4 regions of the Bradyrhizobium sp. ERR14 genome follow, and region 1 is predicted to be linked to each of the others. Evidence: predicted binding sites of a transcription regulator. Region 1 holds the regulator's gene; each other region holds the start of a gene.
The links. The regulator PhoB, encoded in region 1, activates phosphate uptake and scavenging genes when phosphate is short. The targets are predictions, from matches to a motif close to TGTCATNNANCTGTCAT.
Positions count from the first base shown of each region.

Region 2: a site for PhoB is predicted at 2,333-2,349, ahead of GGD62_RS08005 (YbhN family protein). Genes of this name have one in related genera too.
Region 3: a site for PhoB is predicted at 2,326-2,342, ahead of GGD62_RS06495 (Orn/Lys/Arg decarboxylase N-terminal domain-containing protein). Genes of this name have one in related genera too.
Region 4: a site for PhoB is predicted at 4,399-4,415, ahead of phnF (phosphonate metabolism transcriptional regulator PhnF). Genes of this name have one in related genera too.

Region 1 is NZ_JACIHD010000009.1:37,723-43,538, reverse strand. It holds gene GGD62_RS24125 (Hsp33 family molecular chaperone) at 1-450, opposite strand, end outside; gene argF (ornithine carbamoyltransferase) at 718-1,641, opposite strand; gene GGD62_RS24115 (aspartate aminotransferase family protein) at 1,641-2,849, opposite strand; gene GGD62_RS24110 (GcrA family cell cycle regulator) at 3,306-3,818, shown strand; gene phoB (phosphate regulon transcriptional regulator PhoB) at 4,051-4,758, opposite strand; gene phoU (phosphate signaling complex protein PhoU) at 4,782-5,498, opposite strand; gene pstB (phosphate ABC transporter ATP-binding protein PstB) at 5,510-5,816, opposite strand, start outside.
Region 2 is NZ_JACIHD010000002.1:367,546-373,361, forward strand. It holds gene GGD62_RS07995 (MFS transporter) at 1-1,297, opposite strand, end outside; gene GGD62_RS08000 (ferritin-like domain-containing protein) at 1,587-2,093, opposite strand; gene GGD62_RS08005 (YbhN family protein) at 2,521-3,603, shown strand; gene GGD62_RS08010 (hypothetical protein) at 3,690-5,642, shown strand.
Region 3 is NZ_JACIHD010000002.1:23,993-29,808, reverse strand. It holds gene GGD62_RS06495 (Orn/Lys/Arg decarboxylase N-terminal domain-containing protein) at 1-2,280, opposite strand, end outside; gene GGD62_RS06490 (xanthine dehydrogenase family protein molybdopterin-binding subunit) at 2,381-4,585, opposite strand; gene GGD62_RS06485 (xanthine dehydrogenase family protein subunit M) at 4,593-5,609, opposite strand; gene GGD62_RS06480 ((2Fe-2S)-binding protein) at 5,606-5,816, opposite strand, start outside.
Region 4 is NZ_JACIHD010000009.1:201,097-206,912, forward strand. It holds gene phnC (phosphonate ABC transporter ATP-binding protein) at 1-706, shown strand, start outside; gene phnD (phosphonate ABC transporter substrate-binding protein) at 770-1,705, shown strand; gene phnE (phosphonate ABC transporter, permease protein PhnE) at 1,777-2,661, shown strand; gene phnE (phosphonate ABC transporter, permease protein PhnE) at 2,658-3,506, shown strand; gene phnF (phosphonate metabolism transcriptional regulator PhnF) at 3,636-4,364, opposite strand; gene phnG (phosphonate C-P lyase system protein PhnG) at 4,484-4,948, shown strand; gene phnH (phosphonate C-P lyase system protein PhnH) at 4,953-5,561, shown strand; gene GGD62_RS24920 (carbon-phosphorus lyase complex subunit PhnI) at 5,566-5,816, shown strand, end outside.

The DNA of each region.
Region 1 (5,816 bases):
ACCCTGGTAGCGACTCATGTCGGGGCCCTGGTCGATGGTCATGGCGAGATGGCCGCGGCCGAGCAGCGTGCCGGAATCTTTGGTATCGCCGAGACGCGCGGCATCGAAGCGCGCATAGGCCCGCAGGCGATCCGGCGCCATGTAGTCGACGACCAGGAACGACACCGGGCCGTCGGTCTGGGCCTGCAGGATGAAGCGCCCCTCGAATTTCAGCGCCGAGCCGAGCAGCGTCGTCAGCACGATGGCCTCGCCGAGCAGCTTGCCGACCGGCGCGGGGTAATCGTGCTTGGTCAGGATCTCGTCGAGCGCCGGGCCAAGCCGCACCAGGCGCCCGCGCACGTCGAGCGCGTCGACCTCGTAGGGCAACACGGCGTCATCGATCGGAACCGCTGATGGCGCGCGAACCGGGCCTTCGGGGCCGGCTTTCATCTGAGGGGATTGGGAAACCATGGGTCGTTATCTGGGGTCGGTCGGTGGGAAATGGAAGGGGCGCGGGGTGGTGGGTTCGGGGGCGATAAGGTTGCACAACGTTGCGGCAAATTCGATGTCGTCCCCGACAAGCGTAAGCGCAGCTCCGGGGCCCATAACCACAGGATGCGGTTTGGCGAAGACCGCTCGCCTCCGCCAGCCCGCCACAAGAGAGATTCCGCGGTATGGGTCCCTGCGTTCGCAGGGACGACAGTTGTGTGTGAGGCGGCCGTCGGGCTTGCAGCGCCCTTACTTCACCGCATCGAAGCACCAGGCCAGAATGCCCTTCTGCGCGTGCAGGCGGTTTTCGGCCTCGTCGAACACGACCGATTGCGGACCGTCGATCACGTCGTCGGTGACCTCCTCGCCGCGATGGGCGGGCAGGCAGTGCATGAACAGCGCATCGGGCTTGGCCAGCGACATCAGCTTGCCGTTGACCTGATAGGGCTTGAGCACGTTGTGGCGGTGCTCGCCTTCCTTGTCGCCCATCGACACCCAGGTGTCGGTGACGACACAGTCGGCGCCGCGCACGGCGGCTTCCGGATCGGTGCCGAGCATGATCGGCGCGCCGGTCGCCTTGATGAAGTCGCGCATCACTTTTTTCGGCGCGAGCTCCGGCGGCGTTGCGACATTGAGCTGGAACTTGAAGCGCTCGGCGGCGTGAGCCCAGGACGCCAGCACATTATTGTCGTCGCCGGTCCAGGCCACCGTCTTGCCCTCGATCGGGCCGCGATGCTCCTCATAGGTCATGAGATCGGCCATCACCTGGCAGGGGTGCGAGCGCCGCGTCAGGCCGTTGATGACGGGCACCGTCGCGTTGGCCGCAAGCTCCAGCAGCGCGTCATGGTTGAGGATACGGATCATGATGGCATCGACATAGCGCGACAGCACGCGCGCGGTGTCGGCGATGGTCTCACCGCGGCCGAGCTGCATCTCGGCACCGGTGAGCATGATGGGCTCGCCGCCGAGCTGACGCATCGCGACGTCGAACGACACGCGTGTCCGGGTCGACGGGCGCTCGAAGATCATTGCCAGTGTCTTGCCTTCGAGCGGCCGCACCGGCTGCTGCGCCTTCTGCTTCGCCTTCATGGCGGAGGACGCCGCGAGCATGGTCTTGAGCTCCGACAGCGGCAGCTCGTTGATATCCAGGAAGTGCTTCGGGGACTTGCTCATCAGCTTGCCGCCCGCTTGGTCTGGCTGGACGAGATCGCGGCGCAGGCGCGCTCTAACCGCCCGACGCTGTCCTCGATCTCGGCTTCGGTCACGATCAGCGGTGGCAGGAAACGCACGACATTGTCGCCGGCCCCGACCGTGAGCAGTTTTTCATTGCGCAGCGCCGCGACGAGATCGCCGGAGGGCACCACGGCCTTGATGCCGATCAGGAGGCCCTCGCCGCGCACTTCGCTGACGACATCGCCATGACGGTCGATCACGGCGGCGAGCTTCTGCTTCAGCAGCAGCGACATCTTCTGCACGTGGTCGAAGAAGCCGGGCTTGAGCATGACGTCGAGCACCGCATTGGCCGCGGAGATCGCCAGCGGATTGCCGCCGAAGGTCGAGCCATGCGAGCCGGGCCCCATGCCGGCTGCCGCATCCGCGGTCGCCAGCACAGCGCCGATCGGGAAGCCGCCGCCGAGCGCCTTTGCCAGCGACATCACGTCAGGCGTGACGCCGGTGCGCCGATAGGCGAACAGATCGCCGCTGCGGCCCATGCCGGTCTGCACCTCGTCGAAGGCGAGCAGCAGGCCCTTCTCGTCGCAGAGCTGGCGCAACGCCTTGAGGAAGGTCGGCGTTGCCGAGCGCACGCCGCCCTCGCCCTGGATCGGCTCGATCAGGATGCCGGCGGTGTGCGGGCCGATCGCCTTCTTGACGGCCTCGATATCGCCATGCGGCACCTGGTCGAAGCCTTCCATGGGCGGACCGAAGCCTTCGAGATATTTTGCAGAGCCGGTCGCGGCCAGCGTTGCCAGCGTGCGGCCGTGGAAGGCGCCTTCGAAGGTGATGATGCGATAACGTTCCGGATGCCCCTTGGAGAAGTGATGATGGCGGACCAGCTTGATCACACCTTCCAGCGCTTCGGCGCCCGAATTGCAGAAGAACACGAAGTCGGCAAAGCTTTCGTTGCAAAGCCGGCTCGCGAGCTTCTCGCCGTCCGGGCTCTGGAACAGGTTCGACATGTGCGAGAGCTTGGTCGCCTGCTCCTGCAGCGCCTTGATCAGATGCGGGTGGCAATGGCCGAGCGCATTCACTGCCACGCCCGAGGTGAAATCGAGATAGCGATCGCCATTGGTCGCGATCAGCCAGCAGCCTTCGCCGCGCTCGAAGCCGAGGTCGGCTCTGGCGAAAACGGGGAGCAAATGCGGCGCTGCGCTGTTAGTCATGATGTCACTTGAATGTTGCGGACGGTGTGACGCGTGCATTGCGCAACGCACCATCGACCGGCCCGGAAAACGAAACGTGCCGCCTTTTAAGGGCGGCACGCGGGACTATCTTATGCTTGGCAAGACGGGTGTCAATGCCGCCCGGAAAGCCTCAGGAAACGCTGAATCCGTAGTCTTGCGGTGCCGATTTTGCGGGTTTTCACCACGGAACATGTGGAAGCGAGTCGGCGGACTCTTGCGCGGGAGTCACGCCATATTGTAGCGTTTGGATTGTCAGATACGACATCTCGTGCAGCGGTTCTGATCCCAAGAGTCCTCTTGTACCGGCGTAAACGTTCGGGCGTCAGTCACGCGCCCGGCGAGCCTTAAGGGATTCTGACGGCACGGGTTTTTGAAGGCTTAGGCAATCGCTGCGAGGCCCCAGGATGGCTGGCGCGTAGCGAGGGAAAGGGTGCAATGACGGTTTTGACCTGGTCCGACGATCGCGTCGAGCAGCTGAAAAAGCTCTGGGAGGCCGGACTTTCGGCCAGCCAGATCGCAGCTGAGCTCGGCAATGTGACCCGCAATGCCGTGATCGGCAAAGTGCACAGGCTGGGTCTGTCCGGCCGCGCCAAGAGCCCTTCATCGGCAGCGCCCCGGCCGCGCAAGGCGCGTCCCGCGCAGCACATGATGCGGGTGACCCGCCCCATCGCGCGCGGCAACACCGCGCTGGCGCAGGCCTTCGAGGTCGAGGTGGAGGCTGAACCCGTCACCTACGACAACGTGGTGCCGATGGGCCAGCGGCTGTCGCTGCTTGAGCTGAACGAGGCGACCTGCCACTGGCCGGTCGGCGATCCCTCGAGCCCGGATTTCTTCTTCTGCGGCGGCAAGGCACTGTCCGGCCTGCCCTACTGCGCCCAGCACTCGCGCGTGGCGTATCAGCCGGCGGCGGATCGCCGGCGCGCGCCGGCGAAGCCGGGTCCGCGCTGAGTTCGCGGAATTCTCTGATCGCCAAGACGGCAGCCGTCACACGATGACGGCTCAACCAACTCGGTGTCATCCCCGCGAACGCGGGGATCCATAACCACAAGGCGCAGTTGTCGCGCGAGATGGTCACTCCGGGTATTCGCCAAACCACTGCCTGTGGTTATGGGTCCCTGCTTTCGCAGGGACGACGCCGGAGAATGCGGCGGCAGCCCGCCAAAGCCAACGCCAGCAAACCTTACGTCTGCTCCGCCTTCGCGAAGCGGTCGTCGAGCGCGTAGCCGGCGCCGCGGACGGTGCGGATCGGGTCCTGCTCGCGGCCGAGATTGAGCAGCTTGCGCAAGCGGCCGATATGGACGTCGACAGTGCGCTCGTCGATGTAGATGTCGCGACCCCAGACGCTGTCGAGCAGCTGCTCGCGCGAGAACACGCGGCCGGGATGCTCCAGGAAGAACTCCAGCAGGCGATATTCGGTCGGGCCGAGATCGATCGGCCGGCCCGAGCGCGCCACGCGGCGCTTGTCGCGGTCGAGCTCGATGTCGCCATAGGCCAGCACCGTCGCGAGCCGCTCAGGACTGGCGCGCCGCAGCAGGCCCTTCACGCGCGCCAAAAGCTCCGGCACCGAGAACGGCTTGACGATGTAGTCGTCGGCGCCGGTCGCAAGTCCCCGCACCCGCTCGCTCTCCTCGCCGCGCGCGGTGAGCATGATGATCGGGAGCTGCTTGGTGTCGGGCCGGGTGCGCAGGCGGCGGCACAGCTCGATGCCCGACAGGCCCGGCAGCATCCAGTCGAGCACGATCAGGTCCGGGATGTGCTCCTTGAGGCGGGTGTCGGCGTCGTCGCCGCGCATGACCGTCTCGACGTCATAGCCGTCGCCTTCGAGGTTGTAGCGAAGCAGCTCGGTTAGAGCTTCCTCGTCCTCAACCACCATAATGCGTGCGCCCATCGGGTCGTCGCTCCTTCAAGTCTTCAGGTATTCGGGACCGTCGTGGCGAAGGTGGTCATGTCGCCCTTCGGCCGCTTGTCGGTGATCGCCTGGCCTTCGATCATGTAGAACACGGTCTCGGCGATGTTGGTGGCGTGGTCGCCGATCCGCTCGATGTTCTTGGCGCAGAACATCAGATGGATGCAGAACGAGATGTTGCGCGGATCCTCCATCATGTAGGTGAGGAGCTCGCGGAACAGCGAGGTGCAGATCGCGTCGACCTCCTCGTCGCCCTTCCACACCGCCATCGCCGCCGGCAGGTCATGCGCGGCATAGGCGTCCAGCACCGACTTGACCTGCTGCTGCACGAGGTCGGTCATGTGCTCCAGGCCGCGGAACAGCTTCAGCGGATGGAAGTCGGTCTCCAGCGCGGCGACGCGCTTGCCCATGTTCTTGGCGAGATCGCCGATGCGCTCGAGGTCGGTCGCAACGCGCATGGCGCCGACGATCTCGCGCAGATCCACCGCCATCGGCTGCCGGCGGGCGATGGTGAGCACCGCGCGTTCCTCGATGCGCTTCTGCAGCGCGTCGAGCTCGGCGTCGATGGTGACGACGCGCTGGCCGAGCGCGACGTCGCGGCGGATCAGCGCGTCGACGGAATCGACGATCATGCGCTCGGCGATGCCGCCCATCTCGGCGACCAGGCGGGTGAGCTCCTGGAGGTCGGTGTCGAAAGCCTTTGCGGTATGTTCAGTACCCATGTCGCGTCTCCTCAGCCGAACCGGCCGGTGATGTAATCCTGCGTGCGCCGGTCGCTCGGCGACGTGAAGATCTTGCTGGTGTCGTCGAACTCGATCAGCTCGCCGAGATACATGAAGGCGGTCTTGTCGGAGACGCGCGCCGCCTGCTGCATGTTGTGGGTGACGATCGCGATCGTGTAGTTCTCGGACAGTTCCTGGATCAGCTCCTCGACCTTGGCGGTCGAGATCGGATCGAGCGCCGAGCAGGGCTCGTCGAACAAAATCACTTCAGGACGCACCGCGACGGTGCGGGCGATGCACAGGCGCTGCTGCTGGCCG
Region 2 (5,816 bases), on a different contig from region 1:
CCAGCGAGCCGAACAGCGCGACGCCGAGGACGCTGCCGGTTTGCCGCGTCGCGTTCAGGACGCCGGCCGCGATGCCGGAGCGCGCCTTGTCGACGCTGCCCAGCAAGGTCGAGGTCAGCGGCGGAACCAGCAGCCCAAGTCCGCCGCTGATCGCGATCATCTGCGCGCAGATCATCCAATAGCTCGTATCAGCCGCGATCCACAGCAGACCGAGACAGCCGAGCGCCGACGCGCTGGCACCGACCACGATGGTCGGGCACGGGCCGATGCGCTCGGCGAGGTGCGGCGCCAGCAGATTGACCGGCAGCACCGCCGCCATCATCGGCACGAAGGCAAGCCCGGTCCACCACGCCGACAACCCGTTGATCCGCTGGAAATACAGGCTGAGCACGAAGATGAGGCCGTAGATCGCGATATTGACGAGCAGGCCGACCAGCGAGGTCAGCGCGAACAGCCTCTGGCGGAACAGCGACAGCGGCAGCATCGGCTGCGCCGCGCGGCTCTCGCGCCAGATGAAGAGCGCGGCGAGACCTGCGCCACCGACAAAGGCTGCGATCACGGCCGGATGATCCCACCCGAGCGCACCGCCTTCGATGATGGCGCCCGCCAGCGCCCCCAATGCGCCGATCGCGGCAAGCTGGCCGGGCAGATCGATCTCCCGCGAGCGGGCCCGCGTGGTTTCGCTGGCGTAGCGCCAGCTCAGCCACAGGCCGGCGAGCCCGATCGGCAGATTGACCAGGAAAATCGCGCGCCAGCCGACCAGCGTGATCAGCGCACCGCCGACAAAGGGGCCCGCGGTGAGCGCAAGGCTCGCGCCGGCAGCCCAGACCGCGACGGCACGGCCGCGCGCTCGCTCGTCCGGATAGGCATGATTGAGCAGCGCGAGGGAATTCGGCACCAGGATCGCCGCCGCCAGCCCCTGCACCAGCCGCGCCGCGATCAGCACGGCGGCATTGGGCGACAGCGCGCAGGCGAACGAGGCCGCGGTGAAGATGGCGAACCCCGCCATAAAGACGCGCTTGGCGCCGATGCGGTCGCCGAGCGCGCCTGCCGTCAGGATGAAGGCGGCAAACGCGATGGTGTAGGCGCTGACCACCCATTGCAGTTCGGCGACACCGCCGCCGAGCGTCCGGCCCATCGCATGGAGCGCGGTGTTGACGATGGTGACGTCGAGCTGCACCACGCCGTAGCCGAGGCTCATCGCGGCCAGCGTGAGCGAGGTCGCAAGAGGCGAAGCGGCGCGCGACGCGCCGGTCCTGTCCTGAAAGATTTCATGTTTGATGGTGGTGGCTCGCATGCTGCACCTCGATTGCAGCCCCATGCGAAATATACGCTCTCATTGCGCAGTCATGTTTCGATAATGGACGAAGGATGGATGCTGCGAGCACTCGCCTTACAAGCGGTGTCGTGACCGACGCATGCGGGGATTCCAGTACGCCGCGGCTTCTCCGTATCCCATTATTGACTCTGGAATACTGGATCGCCCGCCCCTGTGCGCAATCGCGCACTAGGCGGGCGATGACAGAGCATATGTGGCGAGAGCGCCGCACGGATAGCCGCGCGGCGCGCCCGTCGCTTTACCTTCATCAGCTCGCCGCGCGCAGATTGACCTTGCTCTCGGCGAGCGTGGTCAGCTTTTTGTCGGTCGCCTTCTCCTCCTCAAGCGTCTTGGCGAGCACGGTCGCGCAGTCATTGCGGCCGAGCTGCTTGGCCCAGGCGATCAAGCTGCCGTAGCGTACGATCTCGTAATGTTCGGCGGCCTGCGCCGCGTTGATCAGGGCGGCATCGAGCACCGCCTTGTCGGCGACCTCGCCGGCGGTCTCGTCGGCCTCCTCAATGAGGCCGTCGATCGCCGGACAATCGACCGCCTTCACGGGGACGCCGTGCATCTTGAACACTTCTTCGAGCCGCGCGACGTGCTGCTTGGTTTCTTCAAGGTGCGTCAAAAAGCCCTGCTTCAGCTGCGGATCGGTGGCCTTACTGGCCATCTTCGGCAGCGCCTTGGTCAGCTGCTGCTCGGCGTAATAGATGTCCTGGAGCTGGTGCACGAACAGGTCGTTCATGGTCTTGATGTCTTTTGTGAACAGTCCCATCGTTCCGTCCTCTTCGGTTTTGTGGAACACGAAGGCAGCGGCTTGCACGAAAAGCCGCTTATTCCGCCATGTTCGGTTGCTGATGGGGCCCAACGGACACGCGGCATCGACGTTCCAAAAAGACCCGGATGGCTTGCGCTGGAACAATGCGAACGGCAGCGGCATCTGAAATGGTGTCGGCATACGAAACGCGCGGGCCGAGCCGGTTTCACGACTCATATGCTTAACGCGCCGCAGATGTGAACCGCGTATGACAAAAGTGACCGGTCCGACGCAGAACCAATTGTTGTCAAGGGCTGCACAAGCCGGTGTTTTTGCCTTAAATGAGCTGGATCATGCCCCGCGATCGATGCCTGCTTTTGGCCGTGATCGTACCCGACTGGCCAATGTCTGGCCTGGTCGGTCTTGCCCCCCGCCGGGAGGATGAATGCACGGACTGCTGCCCGCGCTGCAACGCGGCTTCAAGAGATGGATCGGCTGGCGACGGCTTGGAGTAGCCGCGAGCGTCTTCATCATCGCCTTCGCGATCACCTCGCTGGTGCAAACCCTCAAGGGCATCGATACCGGGGTCATCCTGACCGCGTTAACCGAGATTCCCCGCGGGAGCATCGGGCTGGCGGCGATCTGCGTGTTCTTTGCGTTCTGTACGCTGACCTTCTACGATTTTTTTGCACTGCGAACGATCGGCAAGAAGCACGTGCCGTACCGCATTGCGGCGCTCTCCAGCTTCACGTCCTATTCGATCGGCCACAACATCGGCGCCACGGTCTTCACCGGCGGCGCGATCCGCTTCCGGATCTATTCGGACTACGGGCTGAACGCGATCGACGTCGCCAAGATCTGCTTCCTGTCGGGCCTGACCTTCTGGCTCGGTAACATCTTCGTGCTCTCGATCGGCATGGCGATCCATCCGGATGCGGCGTCCTCGATGGATCAGCTCCCCTCCTCGATCAATCGGCTGATCGCGCTCGGCGGCCTCGCCTCGATCGGTGCCTATCTGGTCTGGCTCTGCATGGGCGAGAAGCGGCGCGAGCTCGGCCAGAAGGGCTGGAAGGTGGTGCTGCCGTCGGCGCCGCTGACGCTGGTCCAGATCCTGATCGGGGTGGTCGATCTCGGCTTCTGCGCCACGGCGATGTACCTGCTGATGCCGGCCAATCCGCCGATCGACTTCATGTCGCTGGCGGTGGTGTTCATCCTGGCGACGCTGCTCGGCTTCGCCAGCCATGCCCCCGGCTCGATCGGCGTGTTCGATGCCGCCATGCTGCTGGCGCTGCCCGAATTCGGCCGCGAGCAACTTCTGGCGACGCTGCTGGTGTTCCGCCTTCTCTATTTCGTGATCCCGTTCGGCCTCGCCATCTCGATCATGGGCACGCGCGAGCTCTGGATGAACGTGGTCGAGCCCTGGCAGGAGCGGCGGCGGCTGGCGGAGGCCTGCGCGCAGGCCAATCTGCCCAAGCAGGTGACGCCGATGGAGCGCGAGCGGATACTGCGCCAGGCCAACAAGCGGTAGGCCACGATCTGGACCCGGCGGGGTTGCGGGCGGCGGAGCAATGCTCTCTTATTTCCGCCTCAACTTTGCCGTTGAAGACGCGGGCCATGATCCCTGTATTCCTTCGTACCCTTTCCGCAGGCGCCCTGTTGCTTGCCGGGATTCTGACGGCCATGCCGCCCGAGCGCGCTAGCGCTCAGGACACCGGCGCCCTGCAGATCAATTGGGAGGTGCGTAACCGCTTCCGGCTGTTCCGCGAGGAGCGCGACTTCCTGCTCCATGTCGAGAACGCCCGCAACCGCAGCATCCTGGCCGCCGAGCAATCGCTGGAGCTCCAGAGCGAAGGCCGCGGCTGGGCCCGCAACATGGTCAACCGGCTCTGCATCGACCTCCAGGGCCGGGTCAACCAGCCCTGCACCCGCGACAACACCAAGGAAAACTACCTCACCCCGATCGATCACCCCGTCACCGTCCGCCTCGTTGGCGCGGTGCCGGTCGGCGCCACCTGCGCCTGGTCGTTCGACGACGGCGACGGGCCACAACAATCGACCTTCGACTGCGCCGAGCCGATCAATTTGCGCGTCCGCTACGGCAAGCAGACGGTCGCGACCGTCGACGTCTCCTCCGGCTCCGATCCGACCCAGCGCGTCCAGACCGAGATCCAGGTCCGCGACATCTTCGTCGCCGGCCTCGGGGACAGCATCGCCTCCGGCGAAGGCAATCCGGACCGGCCGCTGGCGCTGTCGGACGAAGGGTTTTGCTTCCGCTCCTATCTGGGCACCGCCGGCGCGCAGTACTACCGGCCGAGCCGCCACGGCTTCAAAGGCGGCCGCGCCTGCGAGGCGCCGGACACGCTGGCCAACTGGCAGCGCTACAGCGCGCTCTGGTTCAACTCGCCCTGCCACCGCTCGCTCTACAGCTACCAGACGCGCACCGCCCTCGCACTCGCGGTGCGCTACACCCACATCGCAGTGACCTACCTGCCGCTCGCCTGCACCGGTGCCAGCATCGGCGACGGCCTGCTCGGCTCGCAGCGCGCCCGCGAATGCCCGCCCGGCAAGACCGGTGTCTGCAACACCAGCGTGAACGCGCAAGTCGCCGAATTGCGCGAGGCGCTCACCGCCGCGAAGAAGCGCCAGCCCGACCGCACGCTCGACCTCGTGCTGCTCTCTGTCGGCGCCAACGACGTCTATTTCTCCGGTCTCGTTGCCGACGTGATCGTCGAGACCGCGACCGAGCGCGCGCTGTTCCGCCGCTCCGGCGTGATGGCGAGCGTCGACGATTCCCGCGATGCGCTGGCGCGCGAACTGCCGCAGAACTTCGTCAAGCTGCGCGAGGCGCTCAAGCCGCTGGTCGGCGGCGACCTCTCGCATGTCGTCTATGTCTCCTACGCCAACCCCGCGCTCGCCGACGGCGGCGTGCCCTGCCGCGGCGGCCGGGCCGGCTTCGACATCCATCCGGCCTTCAACGCCGATCCGCAGCGTCTTGCCCGCGTCTCGACCTTCGTCGACACCGAGTTCTTGCCGCAGCTGAAGGGGCTCGCCACCTGCACCCGCGGCGCGCTGTGCCGCGATCCAGAAGCCGACCGCATGACCTTCGTCGATGCGCATCAGGCGGCGTTCGCCGATCACGGCTTCTGCGCCCATTCCGGCAACGACCCCGAATTCGACCGCAGCTGCTTTGCCGAGAACGGCCAGAGCTTCAATCCAGACATCGTGAGCGCGGCGAGCCAGCCGATGCTGTGCGGCCGCGGCGCCTCGGAATACCGCGCCTATTTGCCCCGCGCGCGCTGGATCCGTGACGCCAATGACAGCTATTTTGCCGCGATGACCTATCCGCAGGGATTGCCGGCGGCGAGCCAGCCGACCGACATTCACGACGCCACCTGGGGCGTGCTCTCCGCCGTTTATGGCGGCGCGGTGCATCCGAGCGCGGAAGGGCATGCGGCGATGGCGGATGCGGCGCTGCCGGCCGCGAGCGCCGTGCTCGGGCTCGATGCCGTGCCGCCGGGCGTCACGCGCGGATTTCTGCCGCAGCTGTTGCCGAGCGCAAAGCAGTAGCGCGCGCGAAGACTCCTTTTTGCGAGTCGTAGCCCGGATGAGCGCAGCGACATCCGGAGCCATCTCCCCGCATATCGCTTCGCTCATGCGGGCTACGCGCAACGTCCACGCACCTCGGTGTCGCAGCCCGGCTTGACCGGGCGATCCAGTACGACGCGACGGCAGTCTTGAATC
Region 3 (5,816 bases), on a different contig from region 1:
GACGTCGAAACCCGGAAACGTGTTGAAGCAGGTTTCGAACATCTTGAGATAATCGACCATGGGCTTGGCCCGTTCCGTCAGCCGCTCGCCGGGCACGATGGTGGCGATGCCGGGCGGATAGACCACGAAGGGCGTGGTCGCGATGCGGCCCGCGATGGCCTCGATCGGCAAATAGTCGACATCGTTCTTGAACAGATAGCGCGCGGCATCGCGAGGCGACATCGCGATCTCAGGCATGTGCTCAGGCATGAACTGCCGGGCCTGAAGCGCGCTGACGTCGGCGGTGCGGAAGAAACGGTGCATCTCGCCGCAGAGGTCGCGTAAGCGCACGCCGGCATAGCGTGCCTGCCGCCGCTGGTAGAATTCTGGAATGACGTCGGCCAGCAGCGCGTTGTCATCGTGGAGCTTCTTGAAGGCGACAAGGCCGGAGATCAGCGTGCCGGCCTTGCTCGCCTCGACGCCGGGGGTCAGCAGGAAGAGCAGGGAGTTGAGGTCGTTCTTCTCGGGGACGATGCGGTTCTCGCGCAAATATTGCGCCACGACGGGGGCGGGGATGCCGTGCTCGGCATAGGCGCCTGAGCGGTCGAAGCCGGGGGTGAGCAGCGTCAGCTTGTTCGGATCTGTCATGGCAAACCCCTCGGCCATGCCGGGGAAGCCGTGCCAGTTGGTATCGGGCGAGAGCTGCCACAGCGCGGCGTTGGTGGCGAGCTCATCGGTGGAGAGGGTTTCCCAGGCGACGTTGTGGACGGCGCCCGGGCGGCCGACATCGGGAATGGCGACGCGGTCGGGAACGAAGGGTTCGAAGAACCAGCGCCGGTCCGGATTCTGCTCCTTCTCTTCGAACTCCCTGCGCATCGCGCGGATCTTCTTGCGCAGCTCGATGCCGAGGCGAATCGTGTCGTCCCACAGCACTTCGCCCGAGCGGCCCTTCATCATCTGCGCACCGACGTCGAGCGAGGCAAACAGCGGATAGAAGGGTGACGTGGAGGCGTGCTGCATGAAGCTTTCGTTGAAGCGGCGGTGCTCGACGCGTCGCTTCTGGCCGCGGATGTGGCGGTCCTTGATGTGGATCTGGGAGGCCTGCGAGAAGCTGGCCAGCTGCTTGTGGGTCGATTGCGTCGCGATGATGCCCGGTGCTTCCGGCGGAAGGTTCGCCAGCCCCATGGCGAAACGGCCGGCATAGAGCGGGTGGAATTTCATGAAGCCGGCCCAGGCTTCGTCGAACAGGATGTACTCGCACAGATGGCCGATGCGCTTCAGGATCATCTCGGCGCTGTGGATCGTCCCATCATAGGTGCACTGTTCGACGACGGCGACGCGGAACGGCCGCTCCTTGCGCCAGGCCTCCTTGTCCGTGACCAGCGGGTGATTGCGGATCGCCTCGCGCAAGGTCTTCTCGTCCAGCACGTCCCAGCGCATTGGGCCGATCAGGCCCCAGGCGTTGCGGATGGTCGGCACGTAAACCGGGACGCCGCCGTTGATCATCAGGGCGCCGTGATGGGCGGCCTTGTGGTTGTTGCGGTCGAACAGGACGAGGTCGCCGTCGGTGACGAGTGCGCCGAGCGCGACCTTGTTCGAGGTCGAGGTGCCGTTGAGCACGAAATAGGTCTTCTCCGCGCCAAAAATCTGCGCGGCTTCCTTTTGCGCCTTCAGCGCCGGCCCCTCGTGGGTGAGGAGGTCGCCGAGATCGAGCACGGAATTGTCGAGGTCGTCGCGGAACACGGATTCGCCGAGATGCTCGACGAAGACCCGGCCGATCGGGCTGCGGTTGTAGAATACGCCGCCATTGTGCCCCGGGCAGGTCCAGAGCTGGTTGCCTTCCTCGGCATAGTCGACCAGCGCGCCAAAGAACGGCGTCTTCAACGTTTCGGCATATTGCTTGAGCCGGCTGATCAGATTCTTGGCAATGAAGGTCGGCGTCTCCTCGGACAGGAAGACATAGCCGTCGATGAAATCGAGCACCTCGACCGGCAGGTCCTCGAAGCGCTTGCGCCGGATAAGGAGGATGATCGGGAAATCGAGGCCGCGGCGGCGCATCAAATTGATCAGCGCCGAGGTCTTGCCCTCCAGGCCCTTCTTGCCCCAGTCCACCACCATGCAGCCGATCGCGGCGTCGGTCTGCACCGCCATCTCGGCATCCTCGAGCTTGCGCGCCCGGACCACCTCGAAGCCGGAGCGCTGGATCTCCTCGATGATCTGGTTGAAGCGGACGCCTTCGAGATCGTCGGCGTCGAACATTGGTGCGGCGAACAGGAAGTTGAAGCGCTTGAAATAGTCCATGTCGGGTCCTGAATGTGCCAGAGACACAGCTCATCGACACATTCGATGACAGCTGGATGACACTGACCCGATCCAGGCATGGCTCGGATGACAAGGCAGGTCAGCCGAGCAGCTTGTCCAGCGTGATCGGGAAGTGCCGGACACGCTTGCCGATGGCATGATAGACGGCGTTCGCGATTGCCGCAGGCACGCCCACGATGCCGATCTCGCCGAGACCCTTGACGCCGAGCTTGTTGATTCGGTCGTCCGGCTCGTCGACGAAGATGACGTCGATGTCGTGAATATCGGCATTCACCGGGATGTGGTACTCGGCGATGTTCGCGTTCATGATGCGGCCGAAGCGGTGGTCCATGACCGTCTCCTCGTGCAGCGCCATTCCGATCCCCCAGACCACGCTGCCCATGATCTGGCTGCGGCCTGTCTTGGTATTCAGGATCCGCCCGGCCGCGACGGCGCTCACGACTCGCGTGACCCGAATGACGCCGAGTTCCTCGTCGACCTTCACCTCGGCGAAGACAGCCGAATGCGTGTTGCGGGCGTGCGACTTGTCCTCCGCGAACTGGTTGAGCTTCTGCTTCTCGATCCGCTCGAGCTTGCCGTGACGCATCACATCGGCGATCGAGACAGCGCGGCTCTTGTCGCCGGCCTTGGAAATCGTGCCGTCAACAAGAACCATTTCCGATGCATTGAGGCCGCCAAGTGGCGAGTCAGGTATCGCCTTGGCCAGACGCGCGAGCTCCTGGCGAATGTCCTCGGCCGCTCCCAAGACCGCATGTGCGCTCGAAGCGGCCATCCAGGAGCCGCCCTCGACGGGCGCTTGGGGCAGGGTTGAATCGGCAAGCTTCACGTCGATATTCCCGATCGGCAGCCCGAGGGCGTCGGCCGCGACCTGCGCCATGATGGTGTAGGTGCCGGTGCCGATATCGGACGCGGCGCAGGATACCTCGGCGTGGCCGTTGGCGGTCAGCACGATGCGCACGGCGACCGGCATCTGCAGCGCCTCCCACACCCCTGTCGCCATGCCCCAGCCGACCAGGTCCTTGCCATCGCGCATCGCACGCGGCGCGGGATTGCGGCGAGCCCAGCCGAAGGCTTCCGCGCCACGGGCGTAACATTCGCGCAGCTGCTTGCTGGTGAAGGGCAGGTCTTCGCTCTGGTCGCGATCCGAGTAGCACTTCAGGCGCAGCTCGATCGGATCGAGCTTGAGTGCGACGGCCAGCTCGTCCATGGCGCATTCGAGTGCGCAGACGCCCGTTGCCGCGCCCGGCGCACGCATGTCGCAGGGGGTGGGGACGTCCAGGTGGACGAGCTTGTGGGAGAGGCGACTGTTGGGGCTCTTGTAGAGCTGCTGCGCCCAGCCGGTGTCATTGCGTGAGAAATCCTCGTAGCGCGAGGTGACGGCAATGGCTTCGTGCGTGACCGCATCGAGCGTGCCGTCCGACTTTGCGCCGAGCGCGACGCGCTGGATGGTCATCGGCCGGTAGCCGAGCCCATACATCTGCTGCCGCGTCAATACGACACGAACGGATCGCTTCAGCGCGAGGGCGGCAAGCGTTGCCAGCACCACCTGGTGCTGCGGCCGCAGGCCGGAGCCGAAGGCGCCGCCGACATAGGGCGAGACCACGCGGATGTCCTCCGGCTTCATGTCGAACACGCCGCAGAGATATTTATGGACGTTCTGGACGCCCTGCGTCTTGTCGTAGACCGTGAGGCTGCCGCTGCCGTCCCAGACCGCTGTCGTCGCATAGAGCTCCATCGGGTTGTGGTGCTCGGTCGGGAGGACGTAGTCGGCCTCATGGCGAACCGCTGCCCCAGCCAGCGCCGCTGCGGCGTCGCCGCGCGGCTTGTGCGGCTGGTCCACCTTGGCGGATGTGCCGCGTTCGGTTTCGAGATCGGTCGCAAACGCCTCCTGCTCGTATTCGACACGCACGCGCGTTGCCGCGAATTTGGCAGTTTCCCAGTCCTCCGCGATGACGAGCGCGATTGGCTGACCGTTGAACTTGACCCTGTCGTCGTAAAGCGGGCGGAAGGGTGAACCCTTCTCCGGCGCCACCTCGTCCTTCCAGGCCTCATCCTTGTCGGCGAGGGCCACGCGATGCGTATGCGTGAGCACGTCGACCACGCCCTTCACCTTCAGCGCGTCGCTGGTGTCGAGCCGAGCGATGCGCCCGCGCGGAACCGTGGCATCGACGATGAAGCCATGGAGGAGGCCGTCTGCCGCGAATTCGCCGGCATATTTGGCGGCGCCAGTGACTTTGGCCCGGCCATCGACGCGGGACGTTGGTGTTCCGACATAGCCGTTCATCGGTCCCTCACGCGATCTTCTTGTGAGCTTGTGACTGTGGTGTGCCGCTTGCGGCCTGCATCAGCGTACGCACGACGGCCCGGCGTGCGAGTTCGAGCTTGAAGCCGTTGTGCGAACCAGCGACCGCTCCCTGCAGCAGCAGATCGGCAGCGCGTCCAAAATGATCCGGCGTTGCCGCCTGGCCGCGCAACGCCGCTTCAGCTTCGAGCCTGCGCCACGGCTTGTGAGCCACACCGCCGAGTGCCAGGCGCGCTTCGCTGATTGCGTTGCCCTCCAGTTCGAGCGCAGCCGCGACCGAGACCAAGGCAAAGGCGTACGACAGCCGGTCACGGATCTTCAGATAGCTGTAGTTCCGGGCAAAGCCGCGCGGCGGCAGCCCGATCGCGGTGATGATCTCGCCGGTGCTGAGATTGGTATCGACGTGAGGTTTGTCGCCTGGAAGCCGATGGAAATCTGTCAGCGCGATGGTGCGCTCACCGGTGGGGCCTGCGATGTGCACCAGCGCGCCGAGCGCGGCCAGCGCCACGCTCATGTCGGATGGGTTGGTCGCGATGCAGGAATTGCTGGCGCCTAGGATCGCGTGGTTGCGGTTGAGACCGTCGATCGCCGAGCAGCCGCTGCCGGGCTCTCGCTTGTTACAAGGGGTGGTCGTATCATAGAAATAGGCGCAACGCGTTCGCTGCATCAGATTGCCGCCGACCGAAGCCATGTTGCGCAATTGCGCGGAGGCGCCGGCGAGGATGGCGCTGGCGAGCAGGGGATAGCGCTGTTCGATCAACGGATGGTAAGCGAGGTCCGAATTCGGCACCAGGGCGCCGATGCGCAGCCCCTGATCGGGTGTCTCCTCGACGTTGCGGAGCGGCAGGCGGGAGATGTCGATCAGCCGCGAGGGGCGTTCGACGTTCTCCTTCATCAGGTCGATCAGATTGGTCCCGCCGGCAATCAGTTTTGCGCCAGGATCGGCGGCCAGAAGGCGGATCGCGTCGGCGACATCGTTGGCGCGGGAATACTGAAAATTATTCATGACCGGCTCATTGCCTGCTCGATCGCAGCCACGATGTTGGGATATGCGCCGCAGCGACAAAGATTTCCGCTCATCAACTCCCGGATCTCGTCGGCATCGCGCGCCCGACCTTCGGCCAACAAGCCCGCGGCAGAGCAAATCTGTCCCGGCGTGCAATAGCCGCACTGGAAGGCATCGTGGTCGATGAAGGCCTGTTGCAGGGGATGC
Region 4 (5,816 bases), 160 kb from region 1:
GTCCGGCGCCGGCAAGTCGACGCTGCTGCGAACCATCAATCGTCTCGCGACGCCGACGCAGGGCCGCATCCTGTTTGACGGCATCGACGTCACCGCGCTGCGCGGCAAGGAGCTGCGGCAGTGGCGGGCGCGGTCGGCCATGATCTTCCAGCAGTTCAACCTGGTCGGCCGGCTCGATGTCCTCACCAACGTCCTGATGGGACGCCTTGCGACGATGCCGGCCTGGCGCTCGCTGTCGCAAGTGTGGCCCGAGCAGGACAAGGCGCTGGCGATGTCGGCGCTCGAGCAGTTCGACATCGCATCGCTCGCCGCCCAGCGTGCCGACCAGCTCTCCGGCGGCCAGCAGCAGCGCGTCGCGATCGCGCGTGCGCTGGTGCAGCAGCCCGACATCATCCTCGCCGACGAGCCGATCGCTTCGCTCGATCCGCGCAACACCAAGATCGTGATGGATGCGCTGCTGCGCATCAACAAGCATTTCGGCATCACCGTGCTCTGCAATCTGCATTCGCTGGATCTCGCCCGCAGCTATTGCGACCGCCTGATCGGCATGGCGGCGGGCCGGGTGGTGTTCGACGGCGCGCCGTCCGCGCTGACCGAGCACGTTGCGCGTGAGCTCTACGATCTCGAAGCCGCCGACGTCATGGGCACCGTGCCCGTCCCGGCGCCCGAGGGCGTCCCGGCGCTCGGAACCGCCGCGGCCGCCTGAGCCGCGCCACCTGTTTTGTTGCCAGTTTTGCGTCCACCGACCCCAACGGATGAAGAGGGTATCATGATCACTCGCAGATTAATTCTTGCCGGCGCCGCCGCGCTCGCGTTCACCGCCTCCGCCTCCGCCGACGATTGGAAGGCGAAATATCCCGAATTGACCTTTGCGGTCGTCCCGGCCGAGAACGCCTCCGGCGTCACCGAGCGCTGGGCGCCGTTCGTGAACTATCTCTCCAAGGAACTGGGCGTGAAGGTCACGCTGCGCATCGCCAACGACTACGCCGCCGTCATCGAGGGCCAGCGCGCCGGCAACATCCACATCGCTAGCTACGGCTCGGCCTCGTTCGCCCGCGCCCGCCTGACCGGCGTCAAGTCCGACGCCTTCGCCAACGACATCAATGCCGACGGCTCGACCGGCTATTACTCGGTGTTCTTCGTCAAGGCGAGCAGCGCCTACAAGAAGGTCGACGATCTCAAGGGCAAGAATCTCGGCCTCGTCGATCCGAACTCGACCTCCGGCAACAACGTGCCGCGCTTCGAGCTGGACAAGATGGGCATCCCCGATGCCGACGGCTATTTCGGCAAGGTCGTGTTCACCGGCAGCCACGAGAACGCAATGCTGGCGCTGTCGCAGGGCACGGTCGACGTTGCCGCCAACCAGTGGACCAGCGACGACGATTCCACGCTGGCGCAGATGCTGACCAAGGGCATGCTGAAGAATGCCGACGGTTCGGCGATGAAGAAGGACGACTTCCGCATCATCCACAAGTCGGCGCCGATCATCAACGGCCCCTATGCCTACAATTCCGACCTGCCGGAAGACGCCAAGGCTGCCATTGCGAAAGCGTTCTTCGACGCGCCGGCCAAGGACAAGGCCGCGTTCGACCGCCTCTCCGACGGTCAGAAGAAGGGCTTTCATCCCGCCACCACCAAGGACTGGGATGGCACGATCGAGCTGATCAAGTTCGTCGATGCGCTGCGTAAGAAGAAGGCGTCCTGATCTCAGGGCGATGCAACTGGAGCCGGGTCCTTGGACCCGGCTCTTTCTTTGACGGAACTTAGCTCAGGCCGATGACAACAGCGGTTTCGATCCTCCCCGAGCAGCAGCTTGCCGTGCTCAACGCCGCTTATCGCCAGGCGGTCGGGCGCAGGCGGCTCCGCCTGCTGTTGGGGATCGCGGTCTTCGCCGCCGCGCTGGCTCTCGCGGGAATCGGCGCGGAGGTGAATCTGCGCACGCTCTTCACCTATTTCGGTAATTTCATCAGCTATTTCGATCGCATCCTCACGCTCGACAACGGCCAGCGCGTCTGGACCGATGTCGGCGAATGGCTCTGGGGCTGGCGCAAATGGCTGAAAATGCTCGGCGAGACGCTGCTGATCTCCTATGTCGGCACGCTGATCGGCGCGACCTTGGCATTTTGCCTGAACTTCTTCGCGGCTGAAAACACCTCGCCCGCCCCCTGGCTGCGCTTCGTCGTGCGGCGCCTGCTCGAGTTCGCCCGCACCGTTCCGGGCATCGTCTTCGCGCTGATCTTCGTGATCGCCTTCGGGCTCGGACCGATGGCGGGTGTGCTCGCGATCGCGATCCACTCCACCGGCGCGCTCGGAAAGCTGTTCTCGGAAATCGTCGAGAACGCCGACATGAAGCCGGTCGAAGGCATCCGCTCGACCGGCGCGAGCTGGCTGTCCTGCATGCGGTTCGCCGTCGTGCCGCAGGTGACCGCGGGTTATGCGAGCTACGCGCTGCTGCGCTTCGAGATCAACGTCCGCGAAGCCTCCGTGATGGGCTTCGTCGGTGCCGGCGGCATCGGCCAGGAACTCGTCGTCGCGATCCGCAAATTCTACTATTCGGACGTCAGCGCGATCCTGCTGACCATCATCGTCACCGTCTTCATCATCGACATCAGCACCGGTTGGCTGCGCGGCCGCCTGTTCGGCAAGGAGGCGCGGACGTGACGAGGCGGCAAGCGGTCGACACGCGAGAGCTTCGCGCGCGCTATCCGGACGTGTTCGACCGGCCGGCCTCGGCGCGGCTTGCCACACCCGCGATGATCGTCGCGGCGTTCGCGATCCTCGTTTACGGCCTGGTCGATCTCGACTTCTCGCCGTCGCGCTTCTTCGCAGGTCTCAGCCAGCTCGGCTGGATCACCTTGATGATGATCCCGCCCGATCCCGGCTCCTCACTGCCGATCTATCTGAAGGCGCTCGGCGAGACGCTGTCGATCGCGCTGCTCGGCACGACGCTGGCCGCGGTATTCGCGCTTCCGGTCAGCCTGCTCGCCGCGCGCAACGTGGTGCCGTCGAAGCTGTTGCGCTTTCCTGTCCGCCGCGTCCTGGATTCGATCCGCGGTGTCGACACGCTGATCTGGGCGCTGGTGTGGATCAACGTCGTCGGGCTCGGCCCGTTCGCCGGCGTGCTCGCCATTGCGGTGTCGGATTTCGGCGCCTTCGGAAAGCTGTTCTCGGAGGCGATCGAGGGCGCCGACCAGAAGCAGGTCGAGGGCATCCGCGCCTCCGGCGGCAGTCCGCTGCACGAGATCCGCTTCGGGCTGTTGCCGCAGGTGCTGCCCGTGATCGCCGGGCAGGTGCTCTATTTCATCGAATCCAACACCCGCTCGGCCACCATCATCGGCATCGTCGGCGCCGGCGGCATCGGCCTGCAGCTCGCCGAGCAGATCCGCGTGCTGGAATGGCAGAAGGTGTCGTTCCTGATCCTGATGATCCTGGTCGCGGTCGCCGCGATCGATTTCATCTCGGGCAAGCTGCGCTTTGCGATCATTGGGCGCAGGGCCGTGGCCTGATCAAAAGTGCCGTAGGGTGGGCAAAGCGCAGCGTGCCCACGATTTTTAACGATCGAGAAGGATCGTGGGCACGGCGCGAAGTGCGCCTTTGCCCACCCTACGATTCCGGACTCGCGGAGAGAGAATCCCCTACGACTCCACCAGAAACTCCACCCGTTCCGCGGCAAAGCGCGAATGCTTGGTCATCAGCGGCTTGCCGTCAAGATCGTGGTCGGTGGCATCGACCACGAGGATCGGCCGTCCGAGCGCGAGATCGAGCCGGGCCGCATCGGTTGCGTCGACGATGCCGGCGGTAATCCGGGTCGCGCCGCGGCGGTAGTCCCGCACCCCGTAATGCTCCAGGAGCTTCGTCATCGAGCGCGTCGCCGCGAACACGGCACCGGCGCCGGGAAACAATTCCGCCGACAGCCATGTGGTGGAGACGCAGATCGGCGTGCGGTCGGCAAGGCGAATCGCCTCGATCCGCACCAAGGGCGCGCCGGCCTTCAATCCGAGCTCACGCGCCAGCTCGCGGGTCGCGACATCGTCGGTCGCCTCGATCAACTGACCGCGCGGCTCGCGGCCACCGGCGCCGACGATCTCGGAGAAGCGCGTGCGCGAGCGCAGGGGATAAGCGAGCTTCTGCGCTTCGACATAAGTTCCGCTGCCGCGCTCGGCGCGCACCAGGCCGCGCTCGGCAAGCGCTGCCAGCGCGCGCCGCACGGTGTGGCGGTTCACCCGATAGGTTTCGGCGATCTCCATCTCGCCCGGCAATTTGTCGCCGGCCGCAAAGCGGCCGTCGGCGATGCCGCGCTCGATGCCGTCGGCAACGAGGCGCCATAGCGCGACGCCGGACGACGCAGTGTCTTGCATGCTCATATCGCCGGCCAGCCTAGCCCAGAAATCACAGCTTTGTCACGAAACAGTCATGGCGCTCCCGTATGAAGTTGTCTATTATCATAGACAACTTCAGCGCGGCAAGTTCTGTCAAAGGTTCGGTGGATCAGGTGACCCTGCACAACAACCAGCAAGCCCAGCGCCAGGCCGCCATGGCCGTGCTGGCGCACGCGGAGGCGGGCGAGATCGCCGCCCGCCTCCGCAACTTGGCGCTCCCGGCACATCAGGATCTGCGCGCGCCCGAAAACGGTCTCGTCATGCTGCGCGGCCGGGTCGGCGGCGACGGCGCGCCGTTCAATCTCGGTGAAGCCACGGTGTCGCGCGCCGCGGTGCGGCTTGCGAGCGGCGAGGTCGGATTCGGCTACACGCTCGGGCGCGACGGCGAGAAAGCGCGGCTGATCGCTTTGTGCGACGCCCTGGTGCAGTCGAGGGATTTTGGCGGAGTGGTGGAGCGGGACGTTATCGCCCCGTTGCGTGAGCAGCTTATGGCTGGCCGCGCGCAGGCGGCGGCCGAGACCGCTGCGACGAAGGTTGATTTCTACACCATGGTGCGCGGTGAGGGGTGAGATCATGACCACGATTGCGGAACTGCCGCCGGGCTTCGCCGACAAGGTGCTGTCGGCGCAATCGACCTTTCGCTCGGTCATGGACGCGATGGCGCGGCCGGGCTCGGTCCAGCGCATCGTACCGGGGGCGGGCGCGCCCGACAGGATGATGCGCGGCACGGCCGCGATCGCGCTGACGCTGTTCGACCACGACACGCCGCTCTGGCTCGACGCGCGGCTGGCGGAGAGCCCGAACGTGGTGAAATGGCTGAAGTTTCACACCGGCGCGCCCGTGGTGCAGGATTCCTCGATCGCGAGTTTTGCGCTGATCAGCGACGGCGGTGCGCTGCCGCCGCTCGAACGCTTCGCGCTCGGAACCAGCGAATATCCGGATCGGTCCACCACGGTGATCCTGCAGGTCGATAGCCTCGACTCCGGACGGAGCTTCGAGCTGCGCGGCCCCGGCATCGACGGCGCCGCCATGCTCAATGCGTCGATCAAGCCGTTCGATCTGTTCGAGCGTATGCACATCAACGAGGCGCTGTTTCCGCGCGGCATCGATGTGGTGCTGGTGGCCGATGACGCCGTGGTCGCGATCCCCCGCACCACGCGAATCGTGAGCAAGGGAAGCTAGAAGCATGTATGTCGCAGTCAAAGGCGGCGAACGCGCCATCGAGAACGCCCATCGCCTGCTCGCAGACAAGCGGCGCGGCGACCAAGGCGTTCCGGAGGTCACGCTCGACCAGATCTCGGAGCAGCTTGGCCTCGCCGTGGACCGCGTCATGAGCGAAGGCTCGCTCTATGACCGCGAGCTCGCGGCCCTCGCGATCAAGCAGGCGCGCGGCGATTTGATCGAGGCGATCTTCCTGGTTCGCGCCTTCCGCGCCAC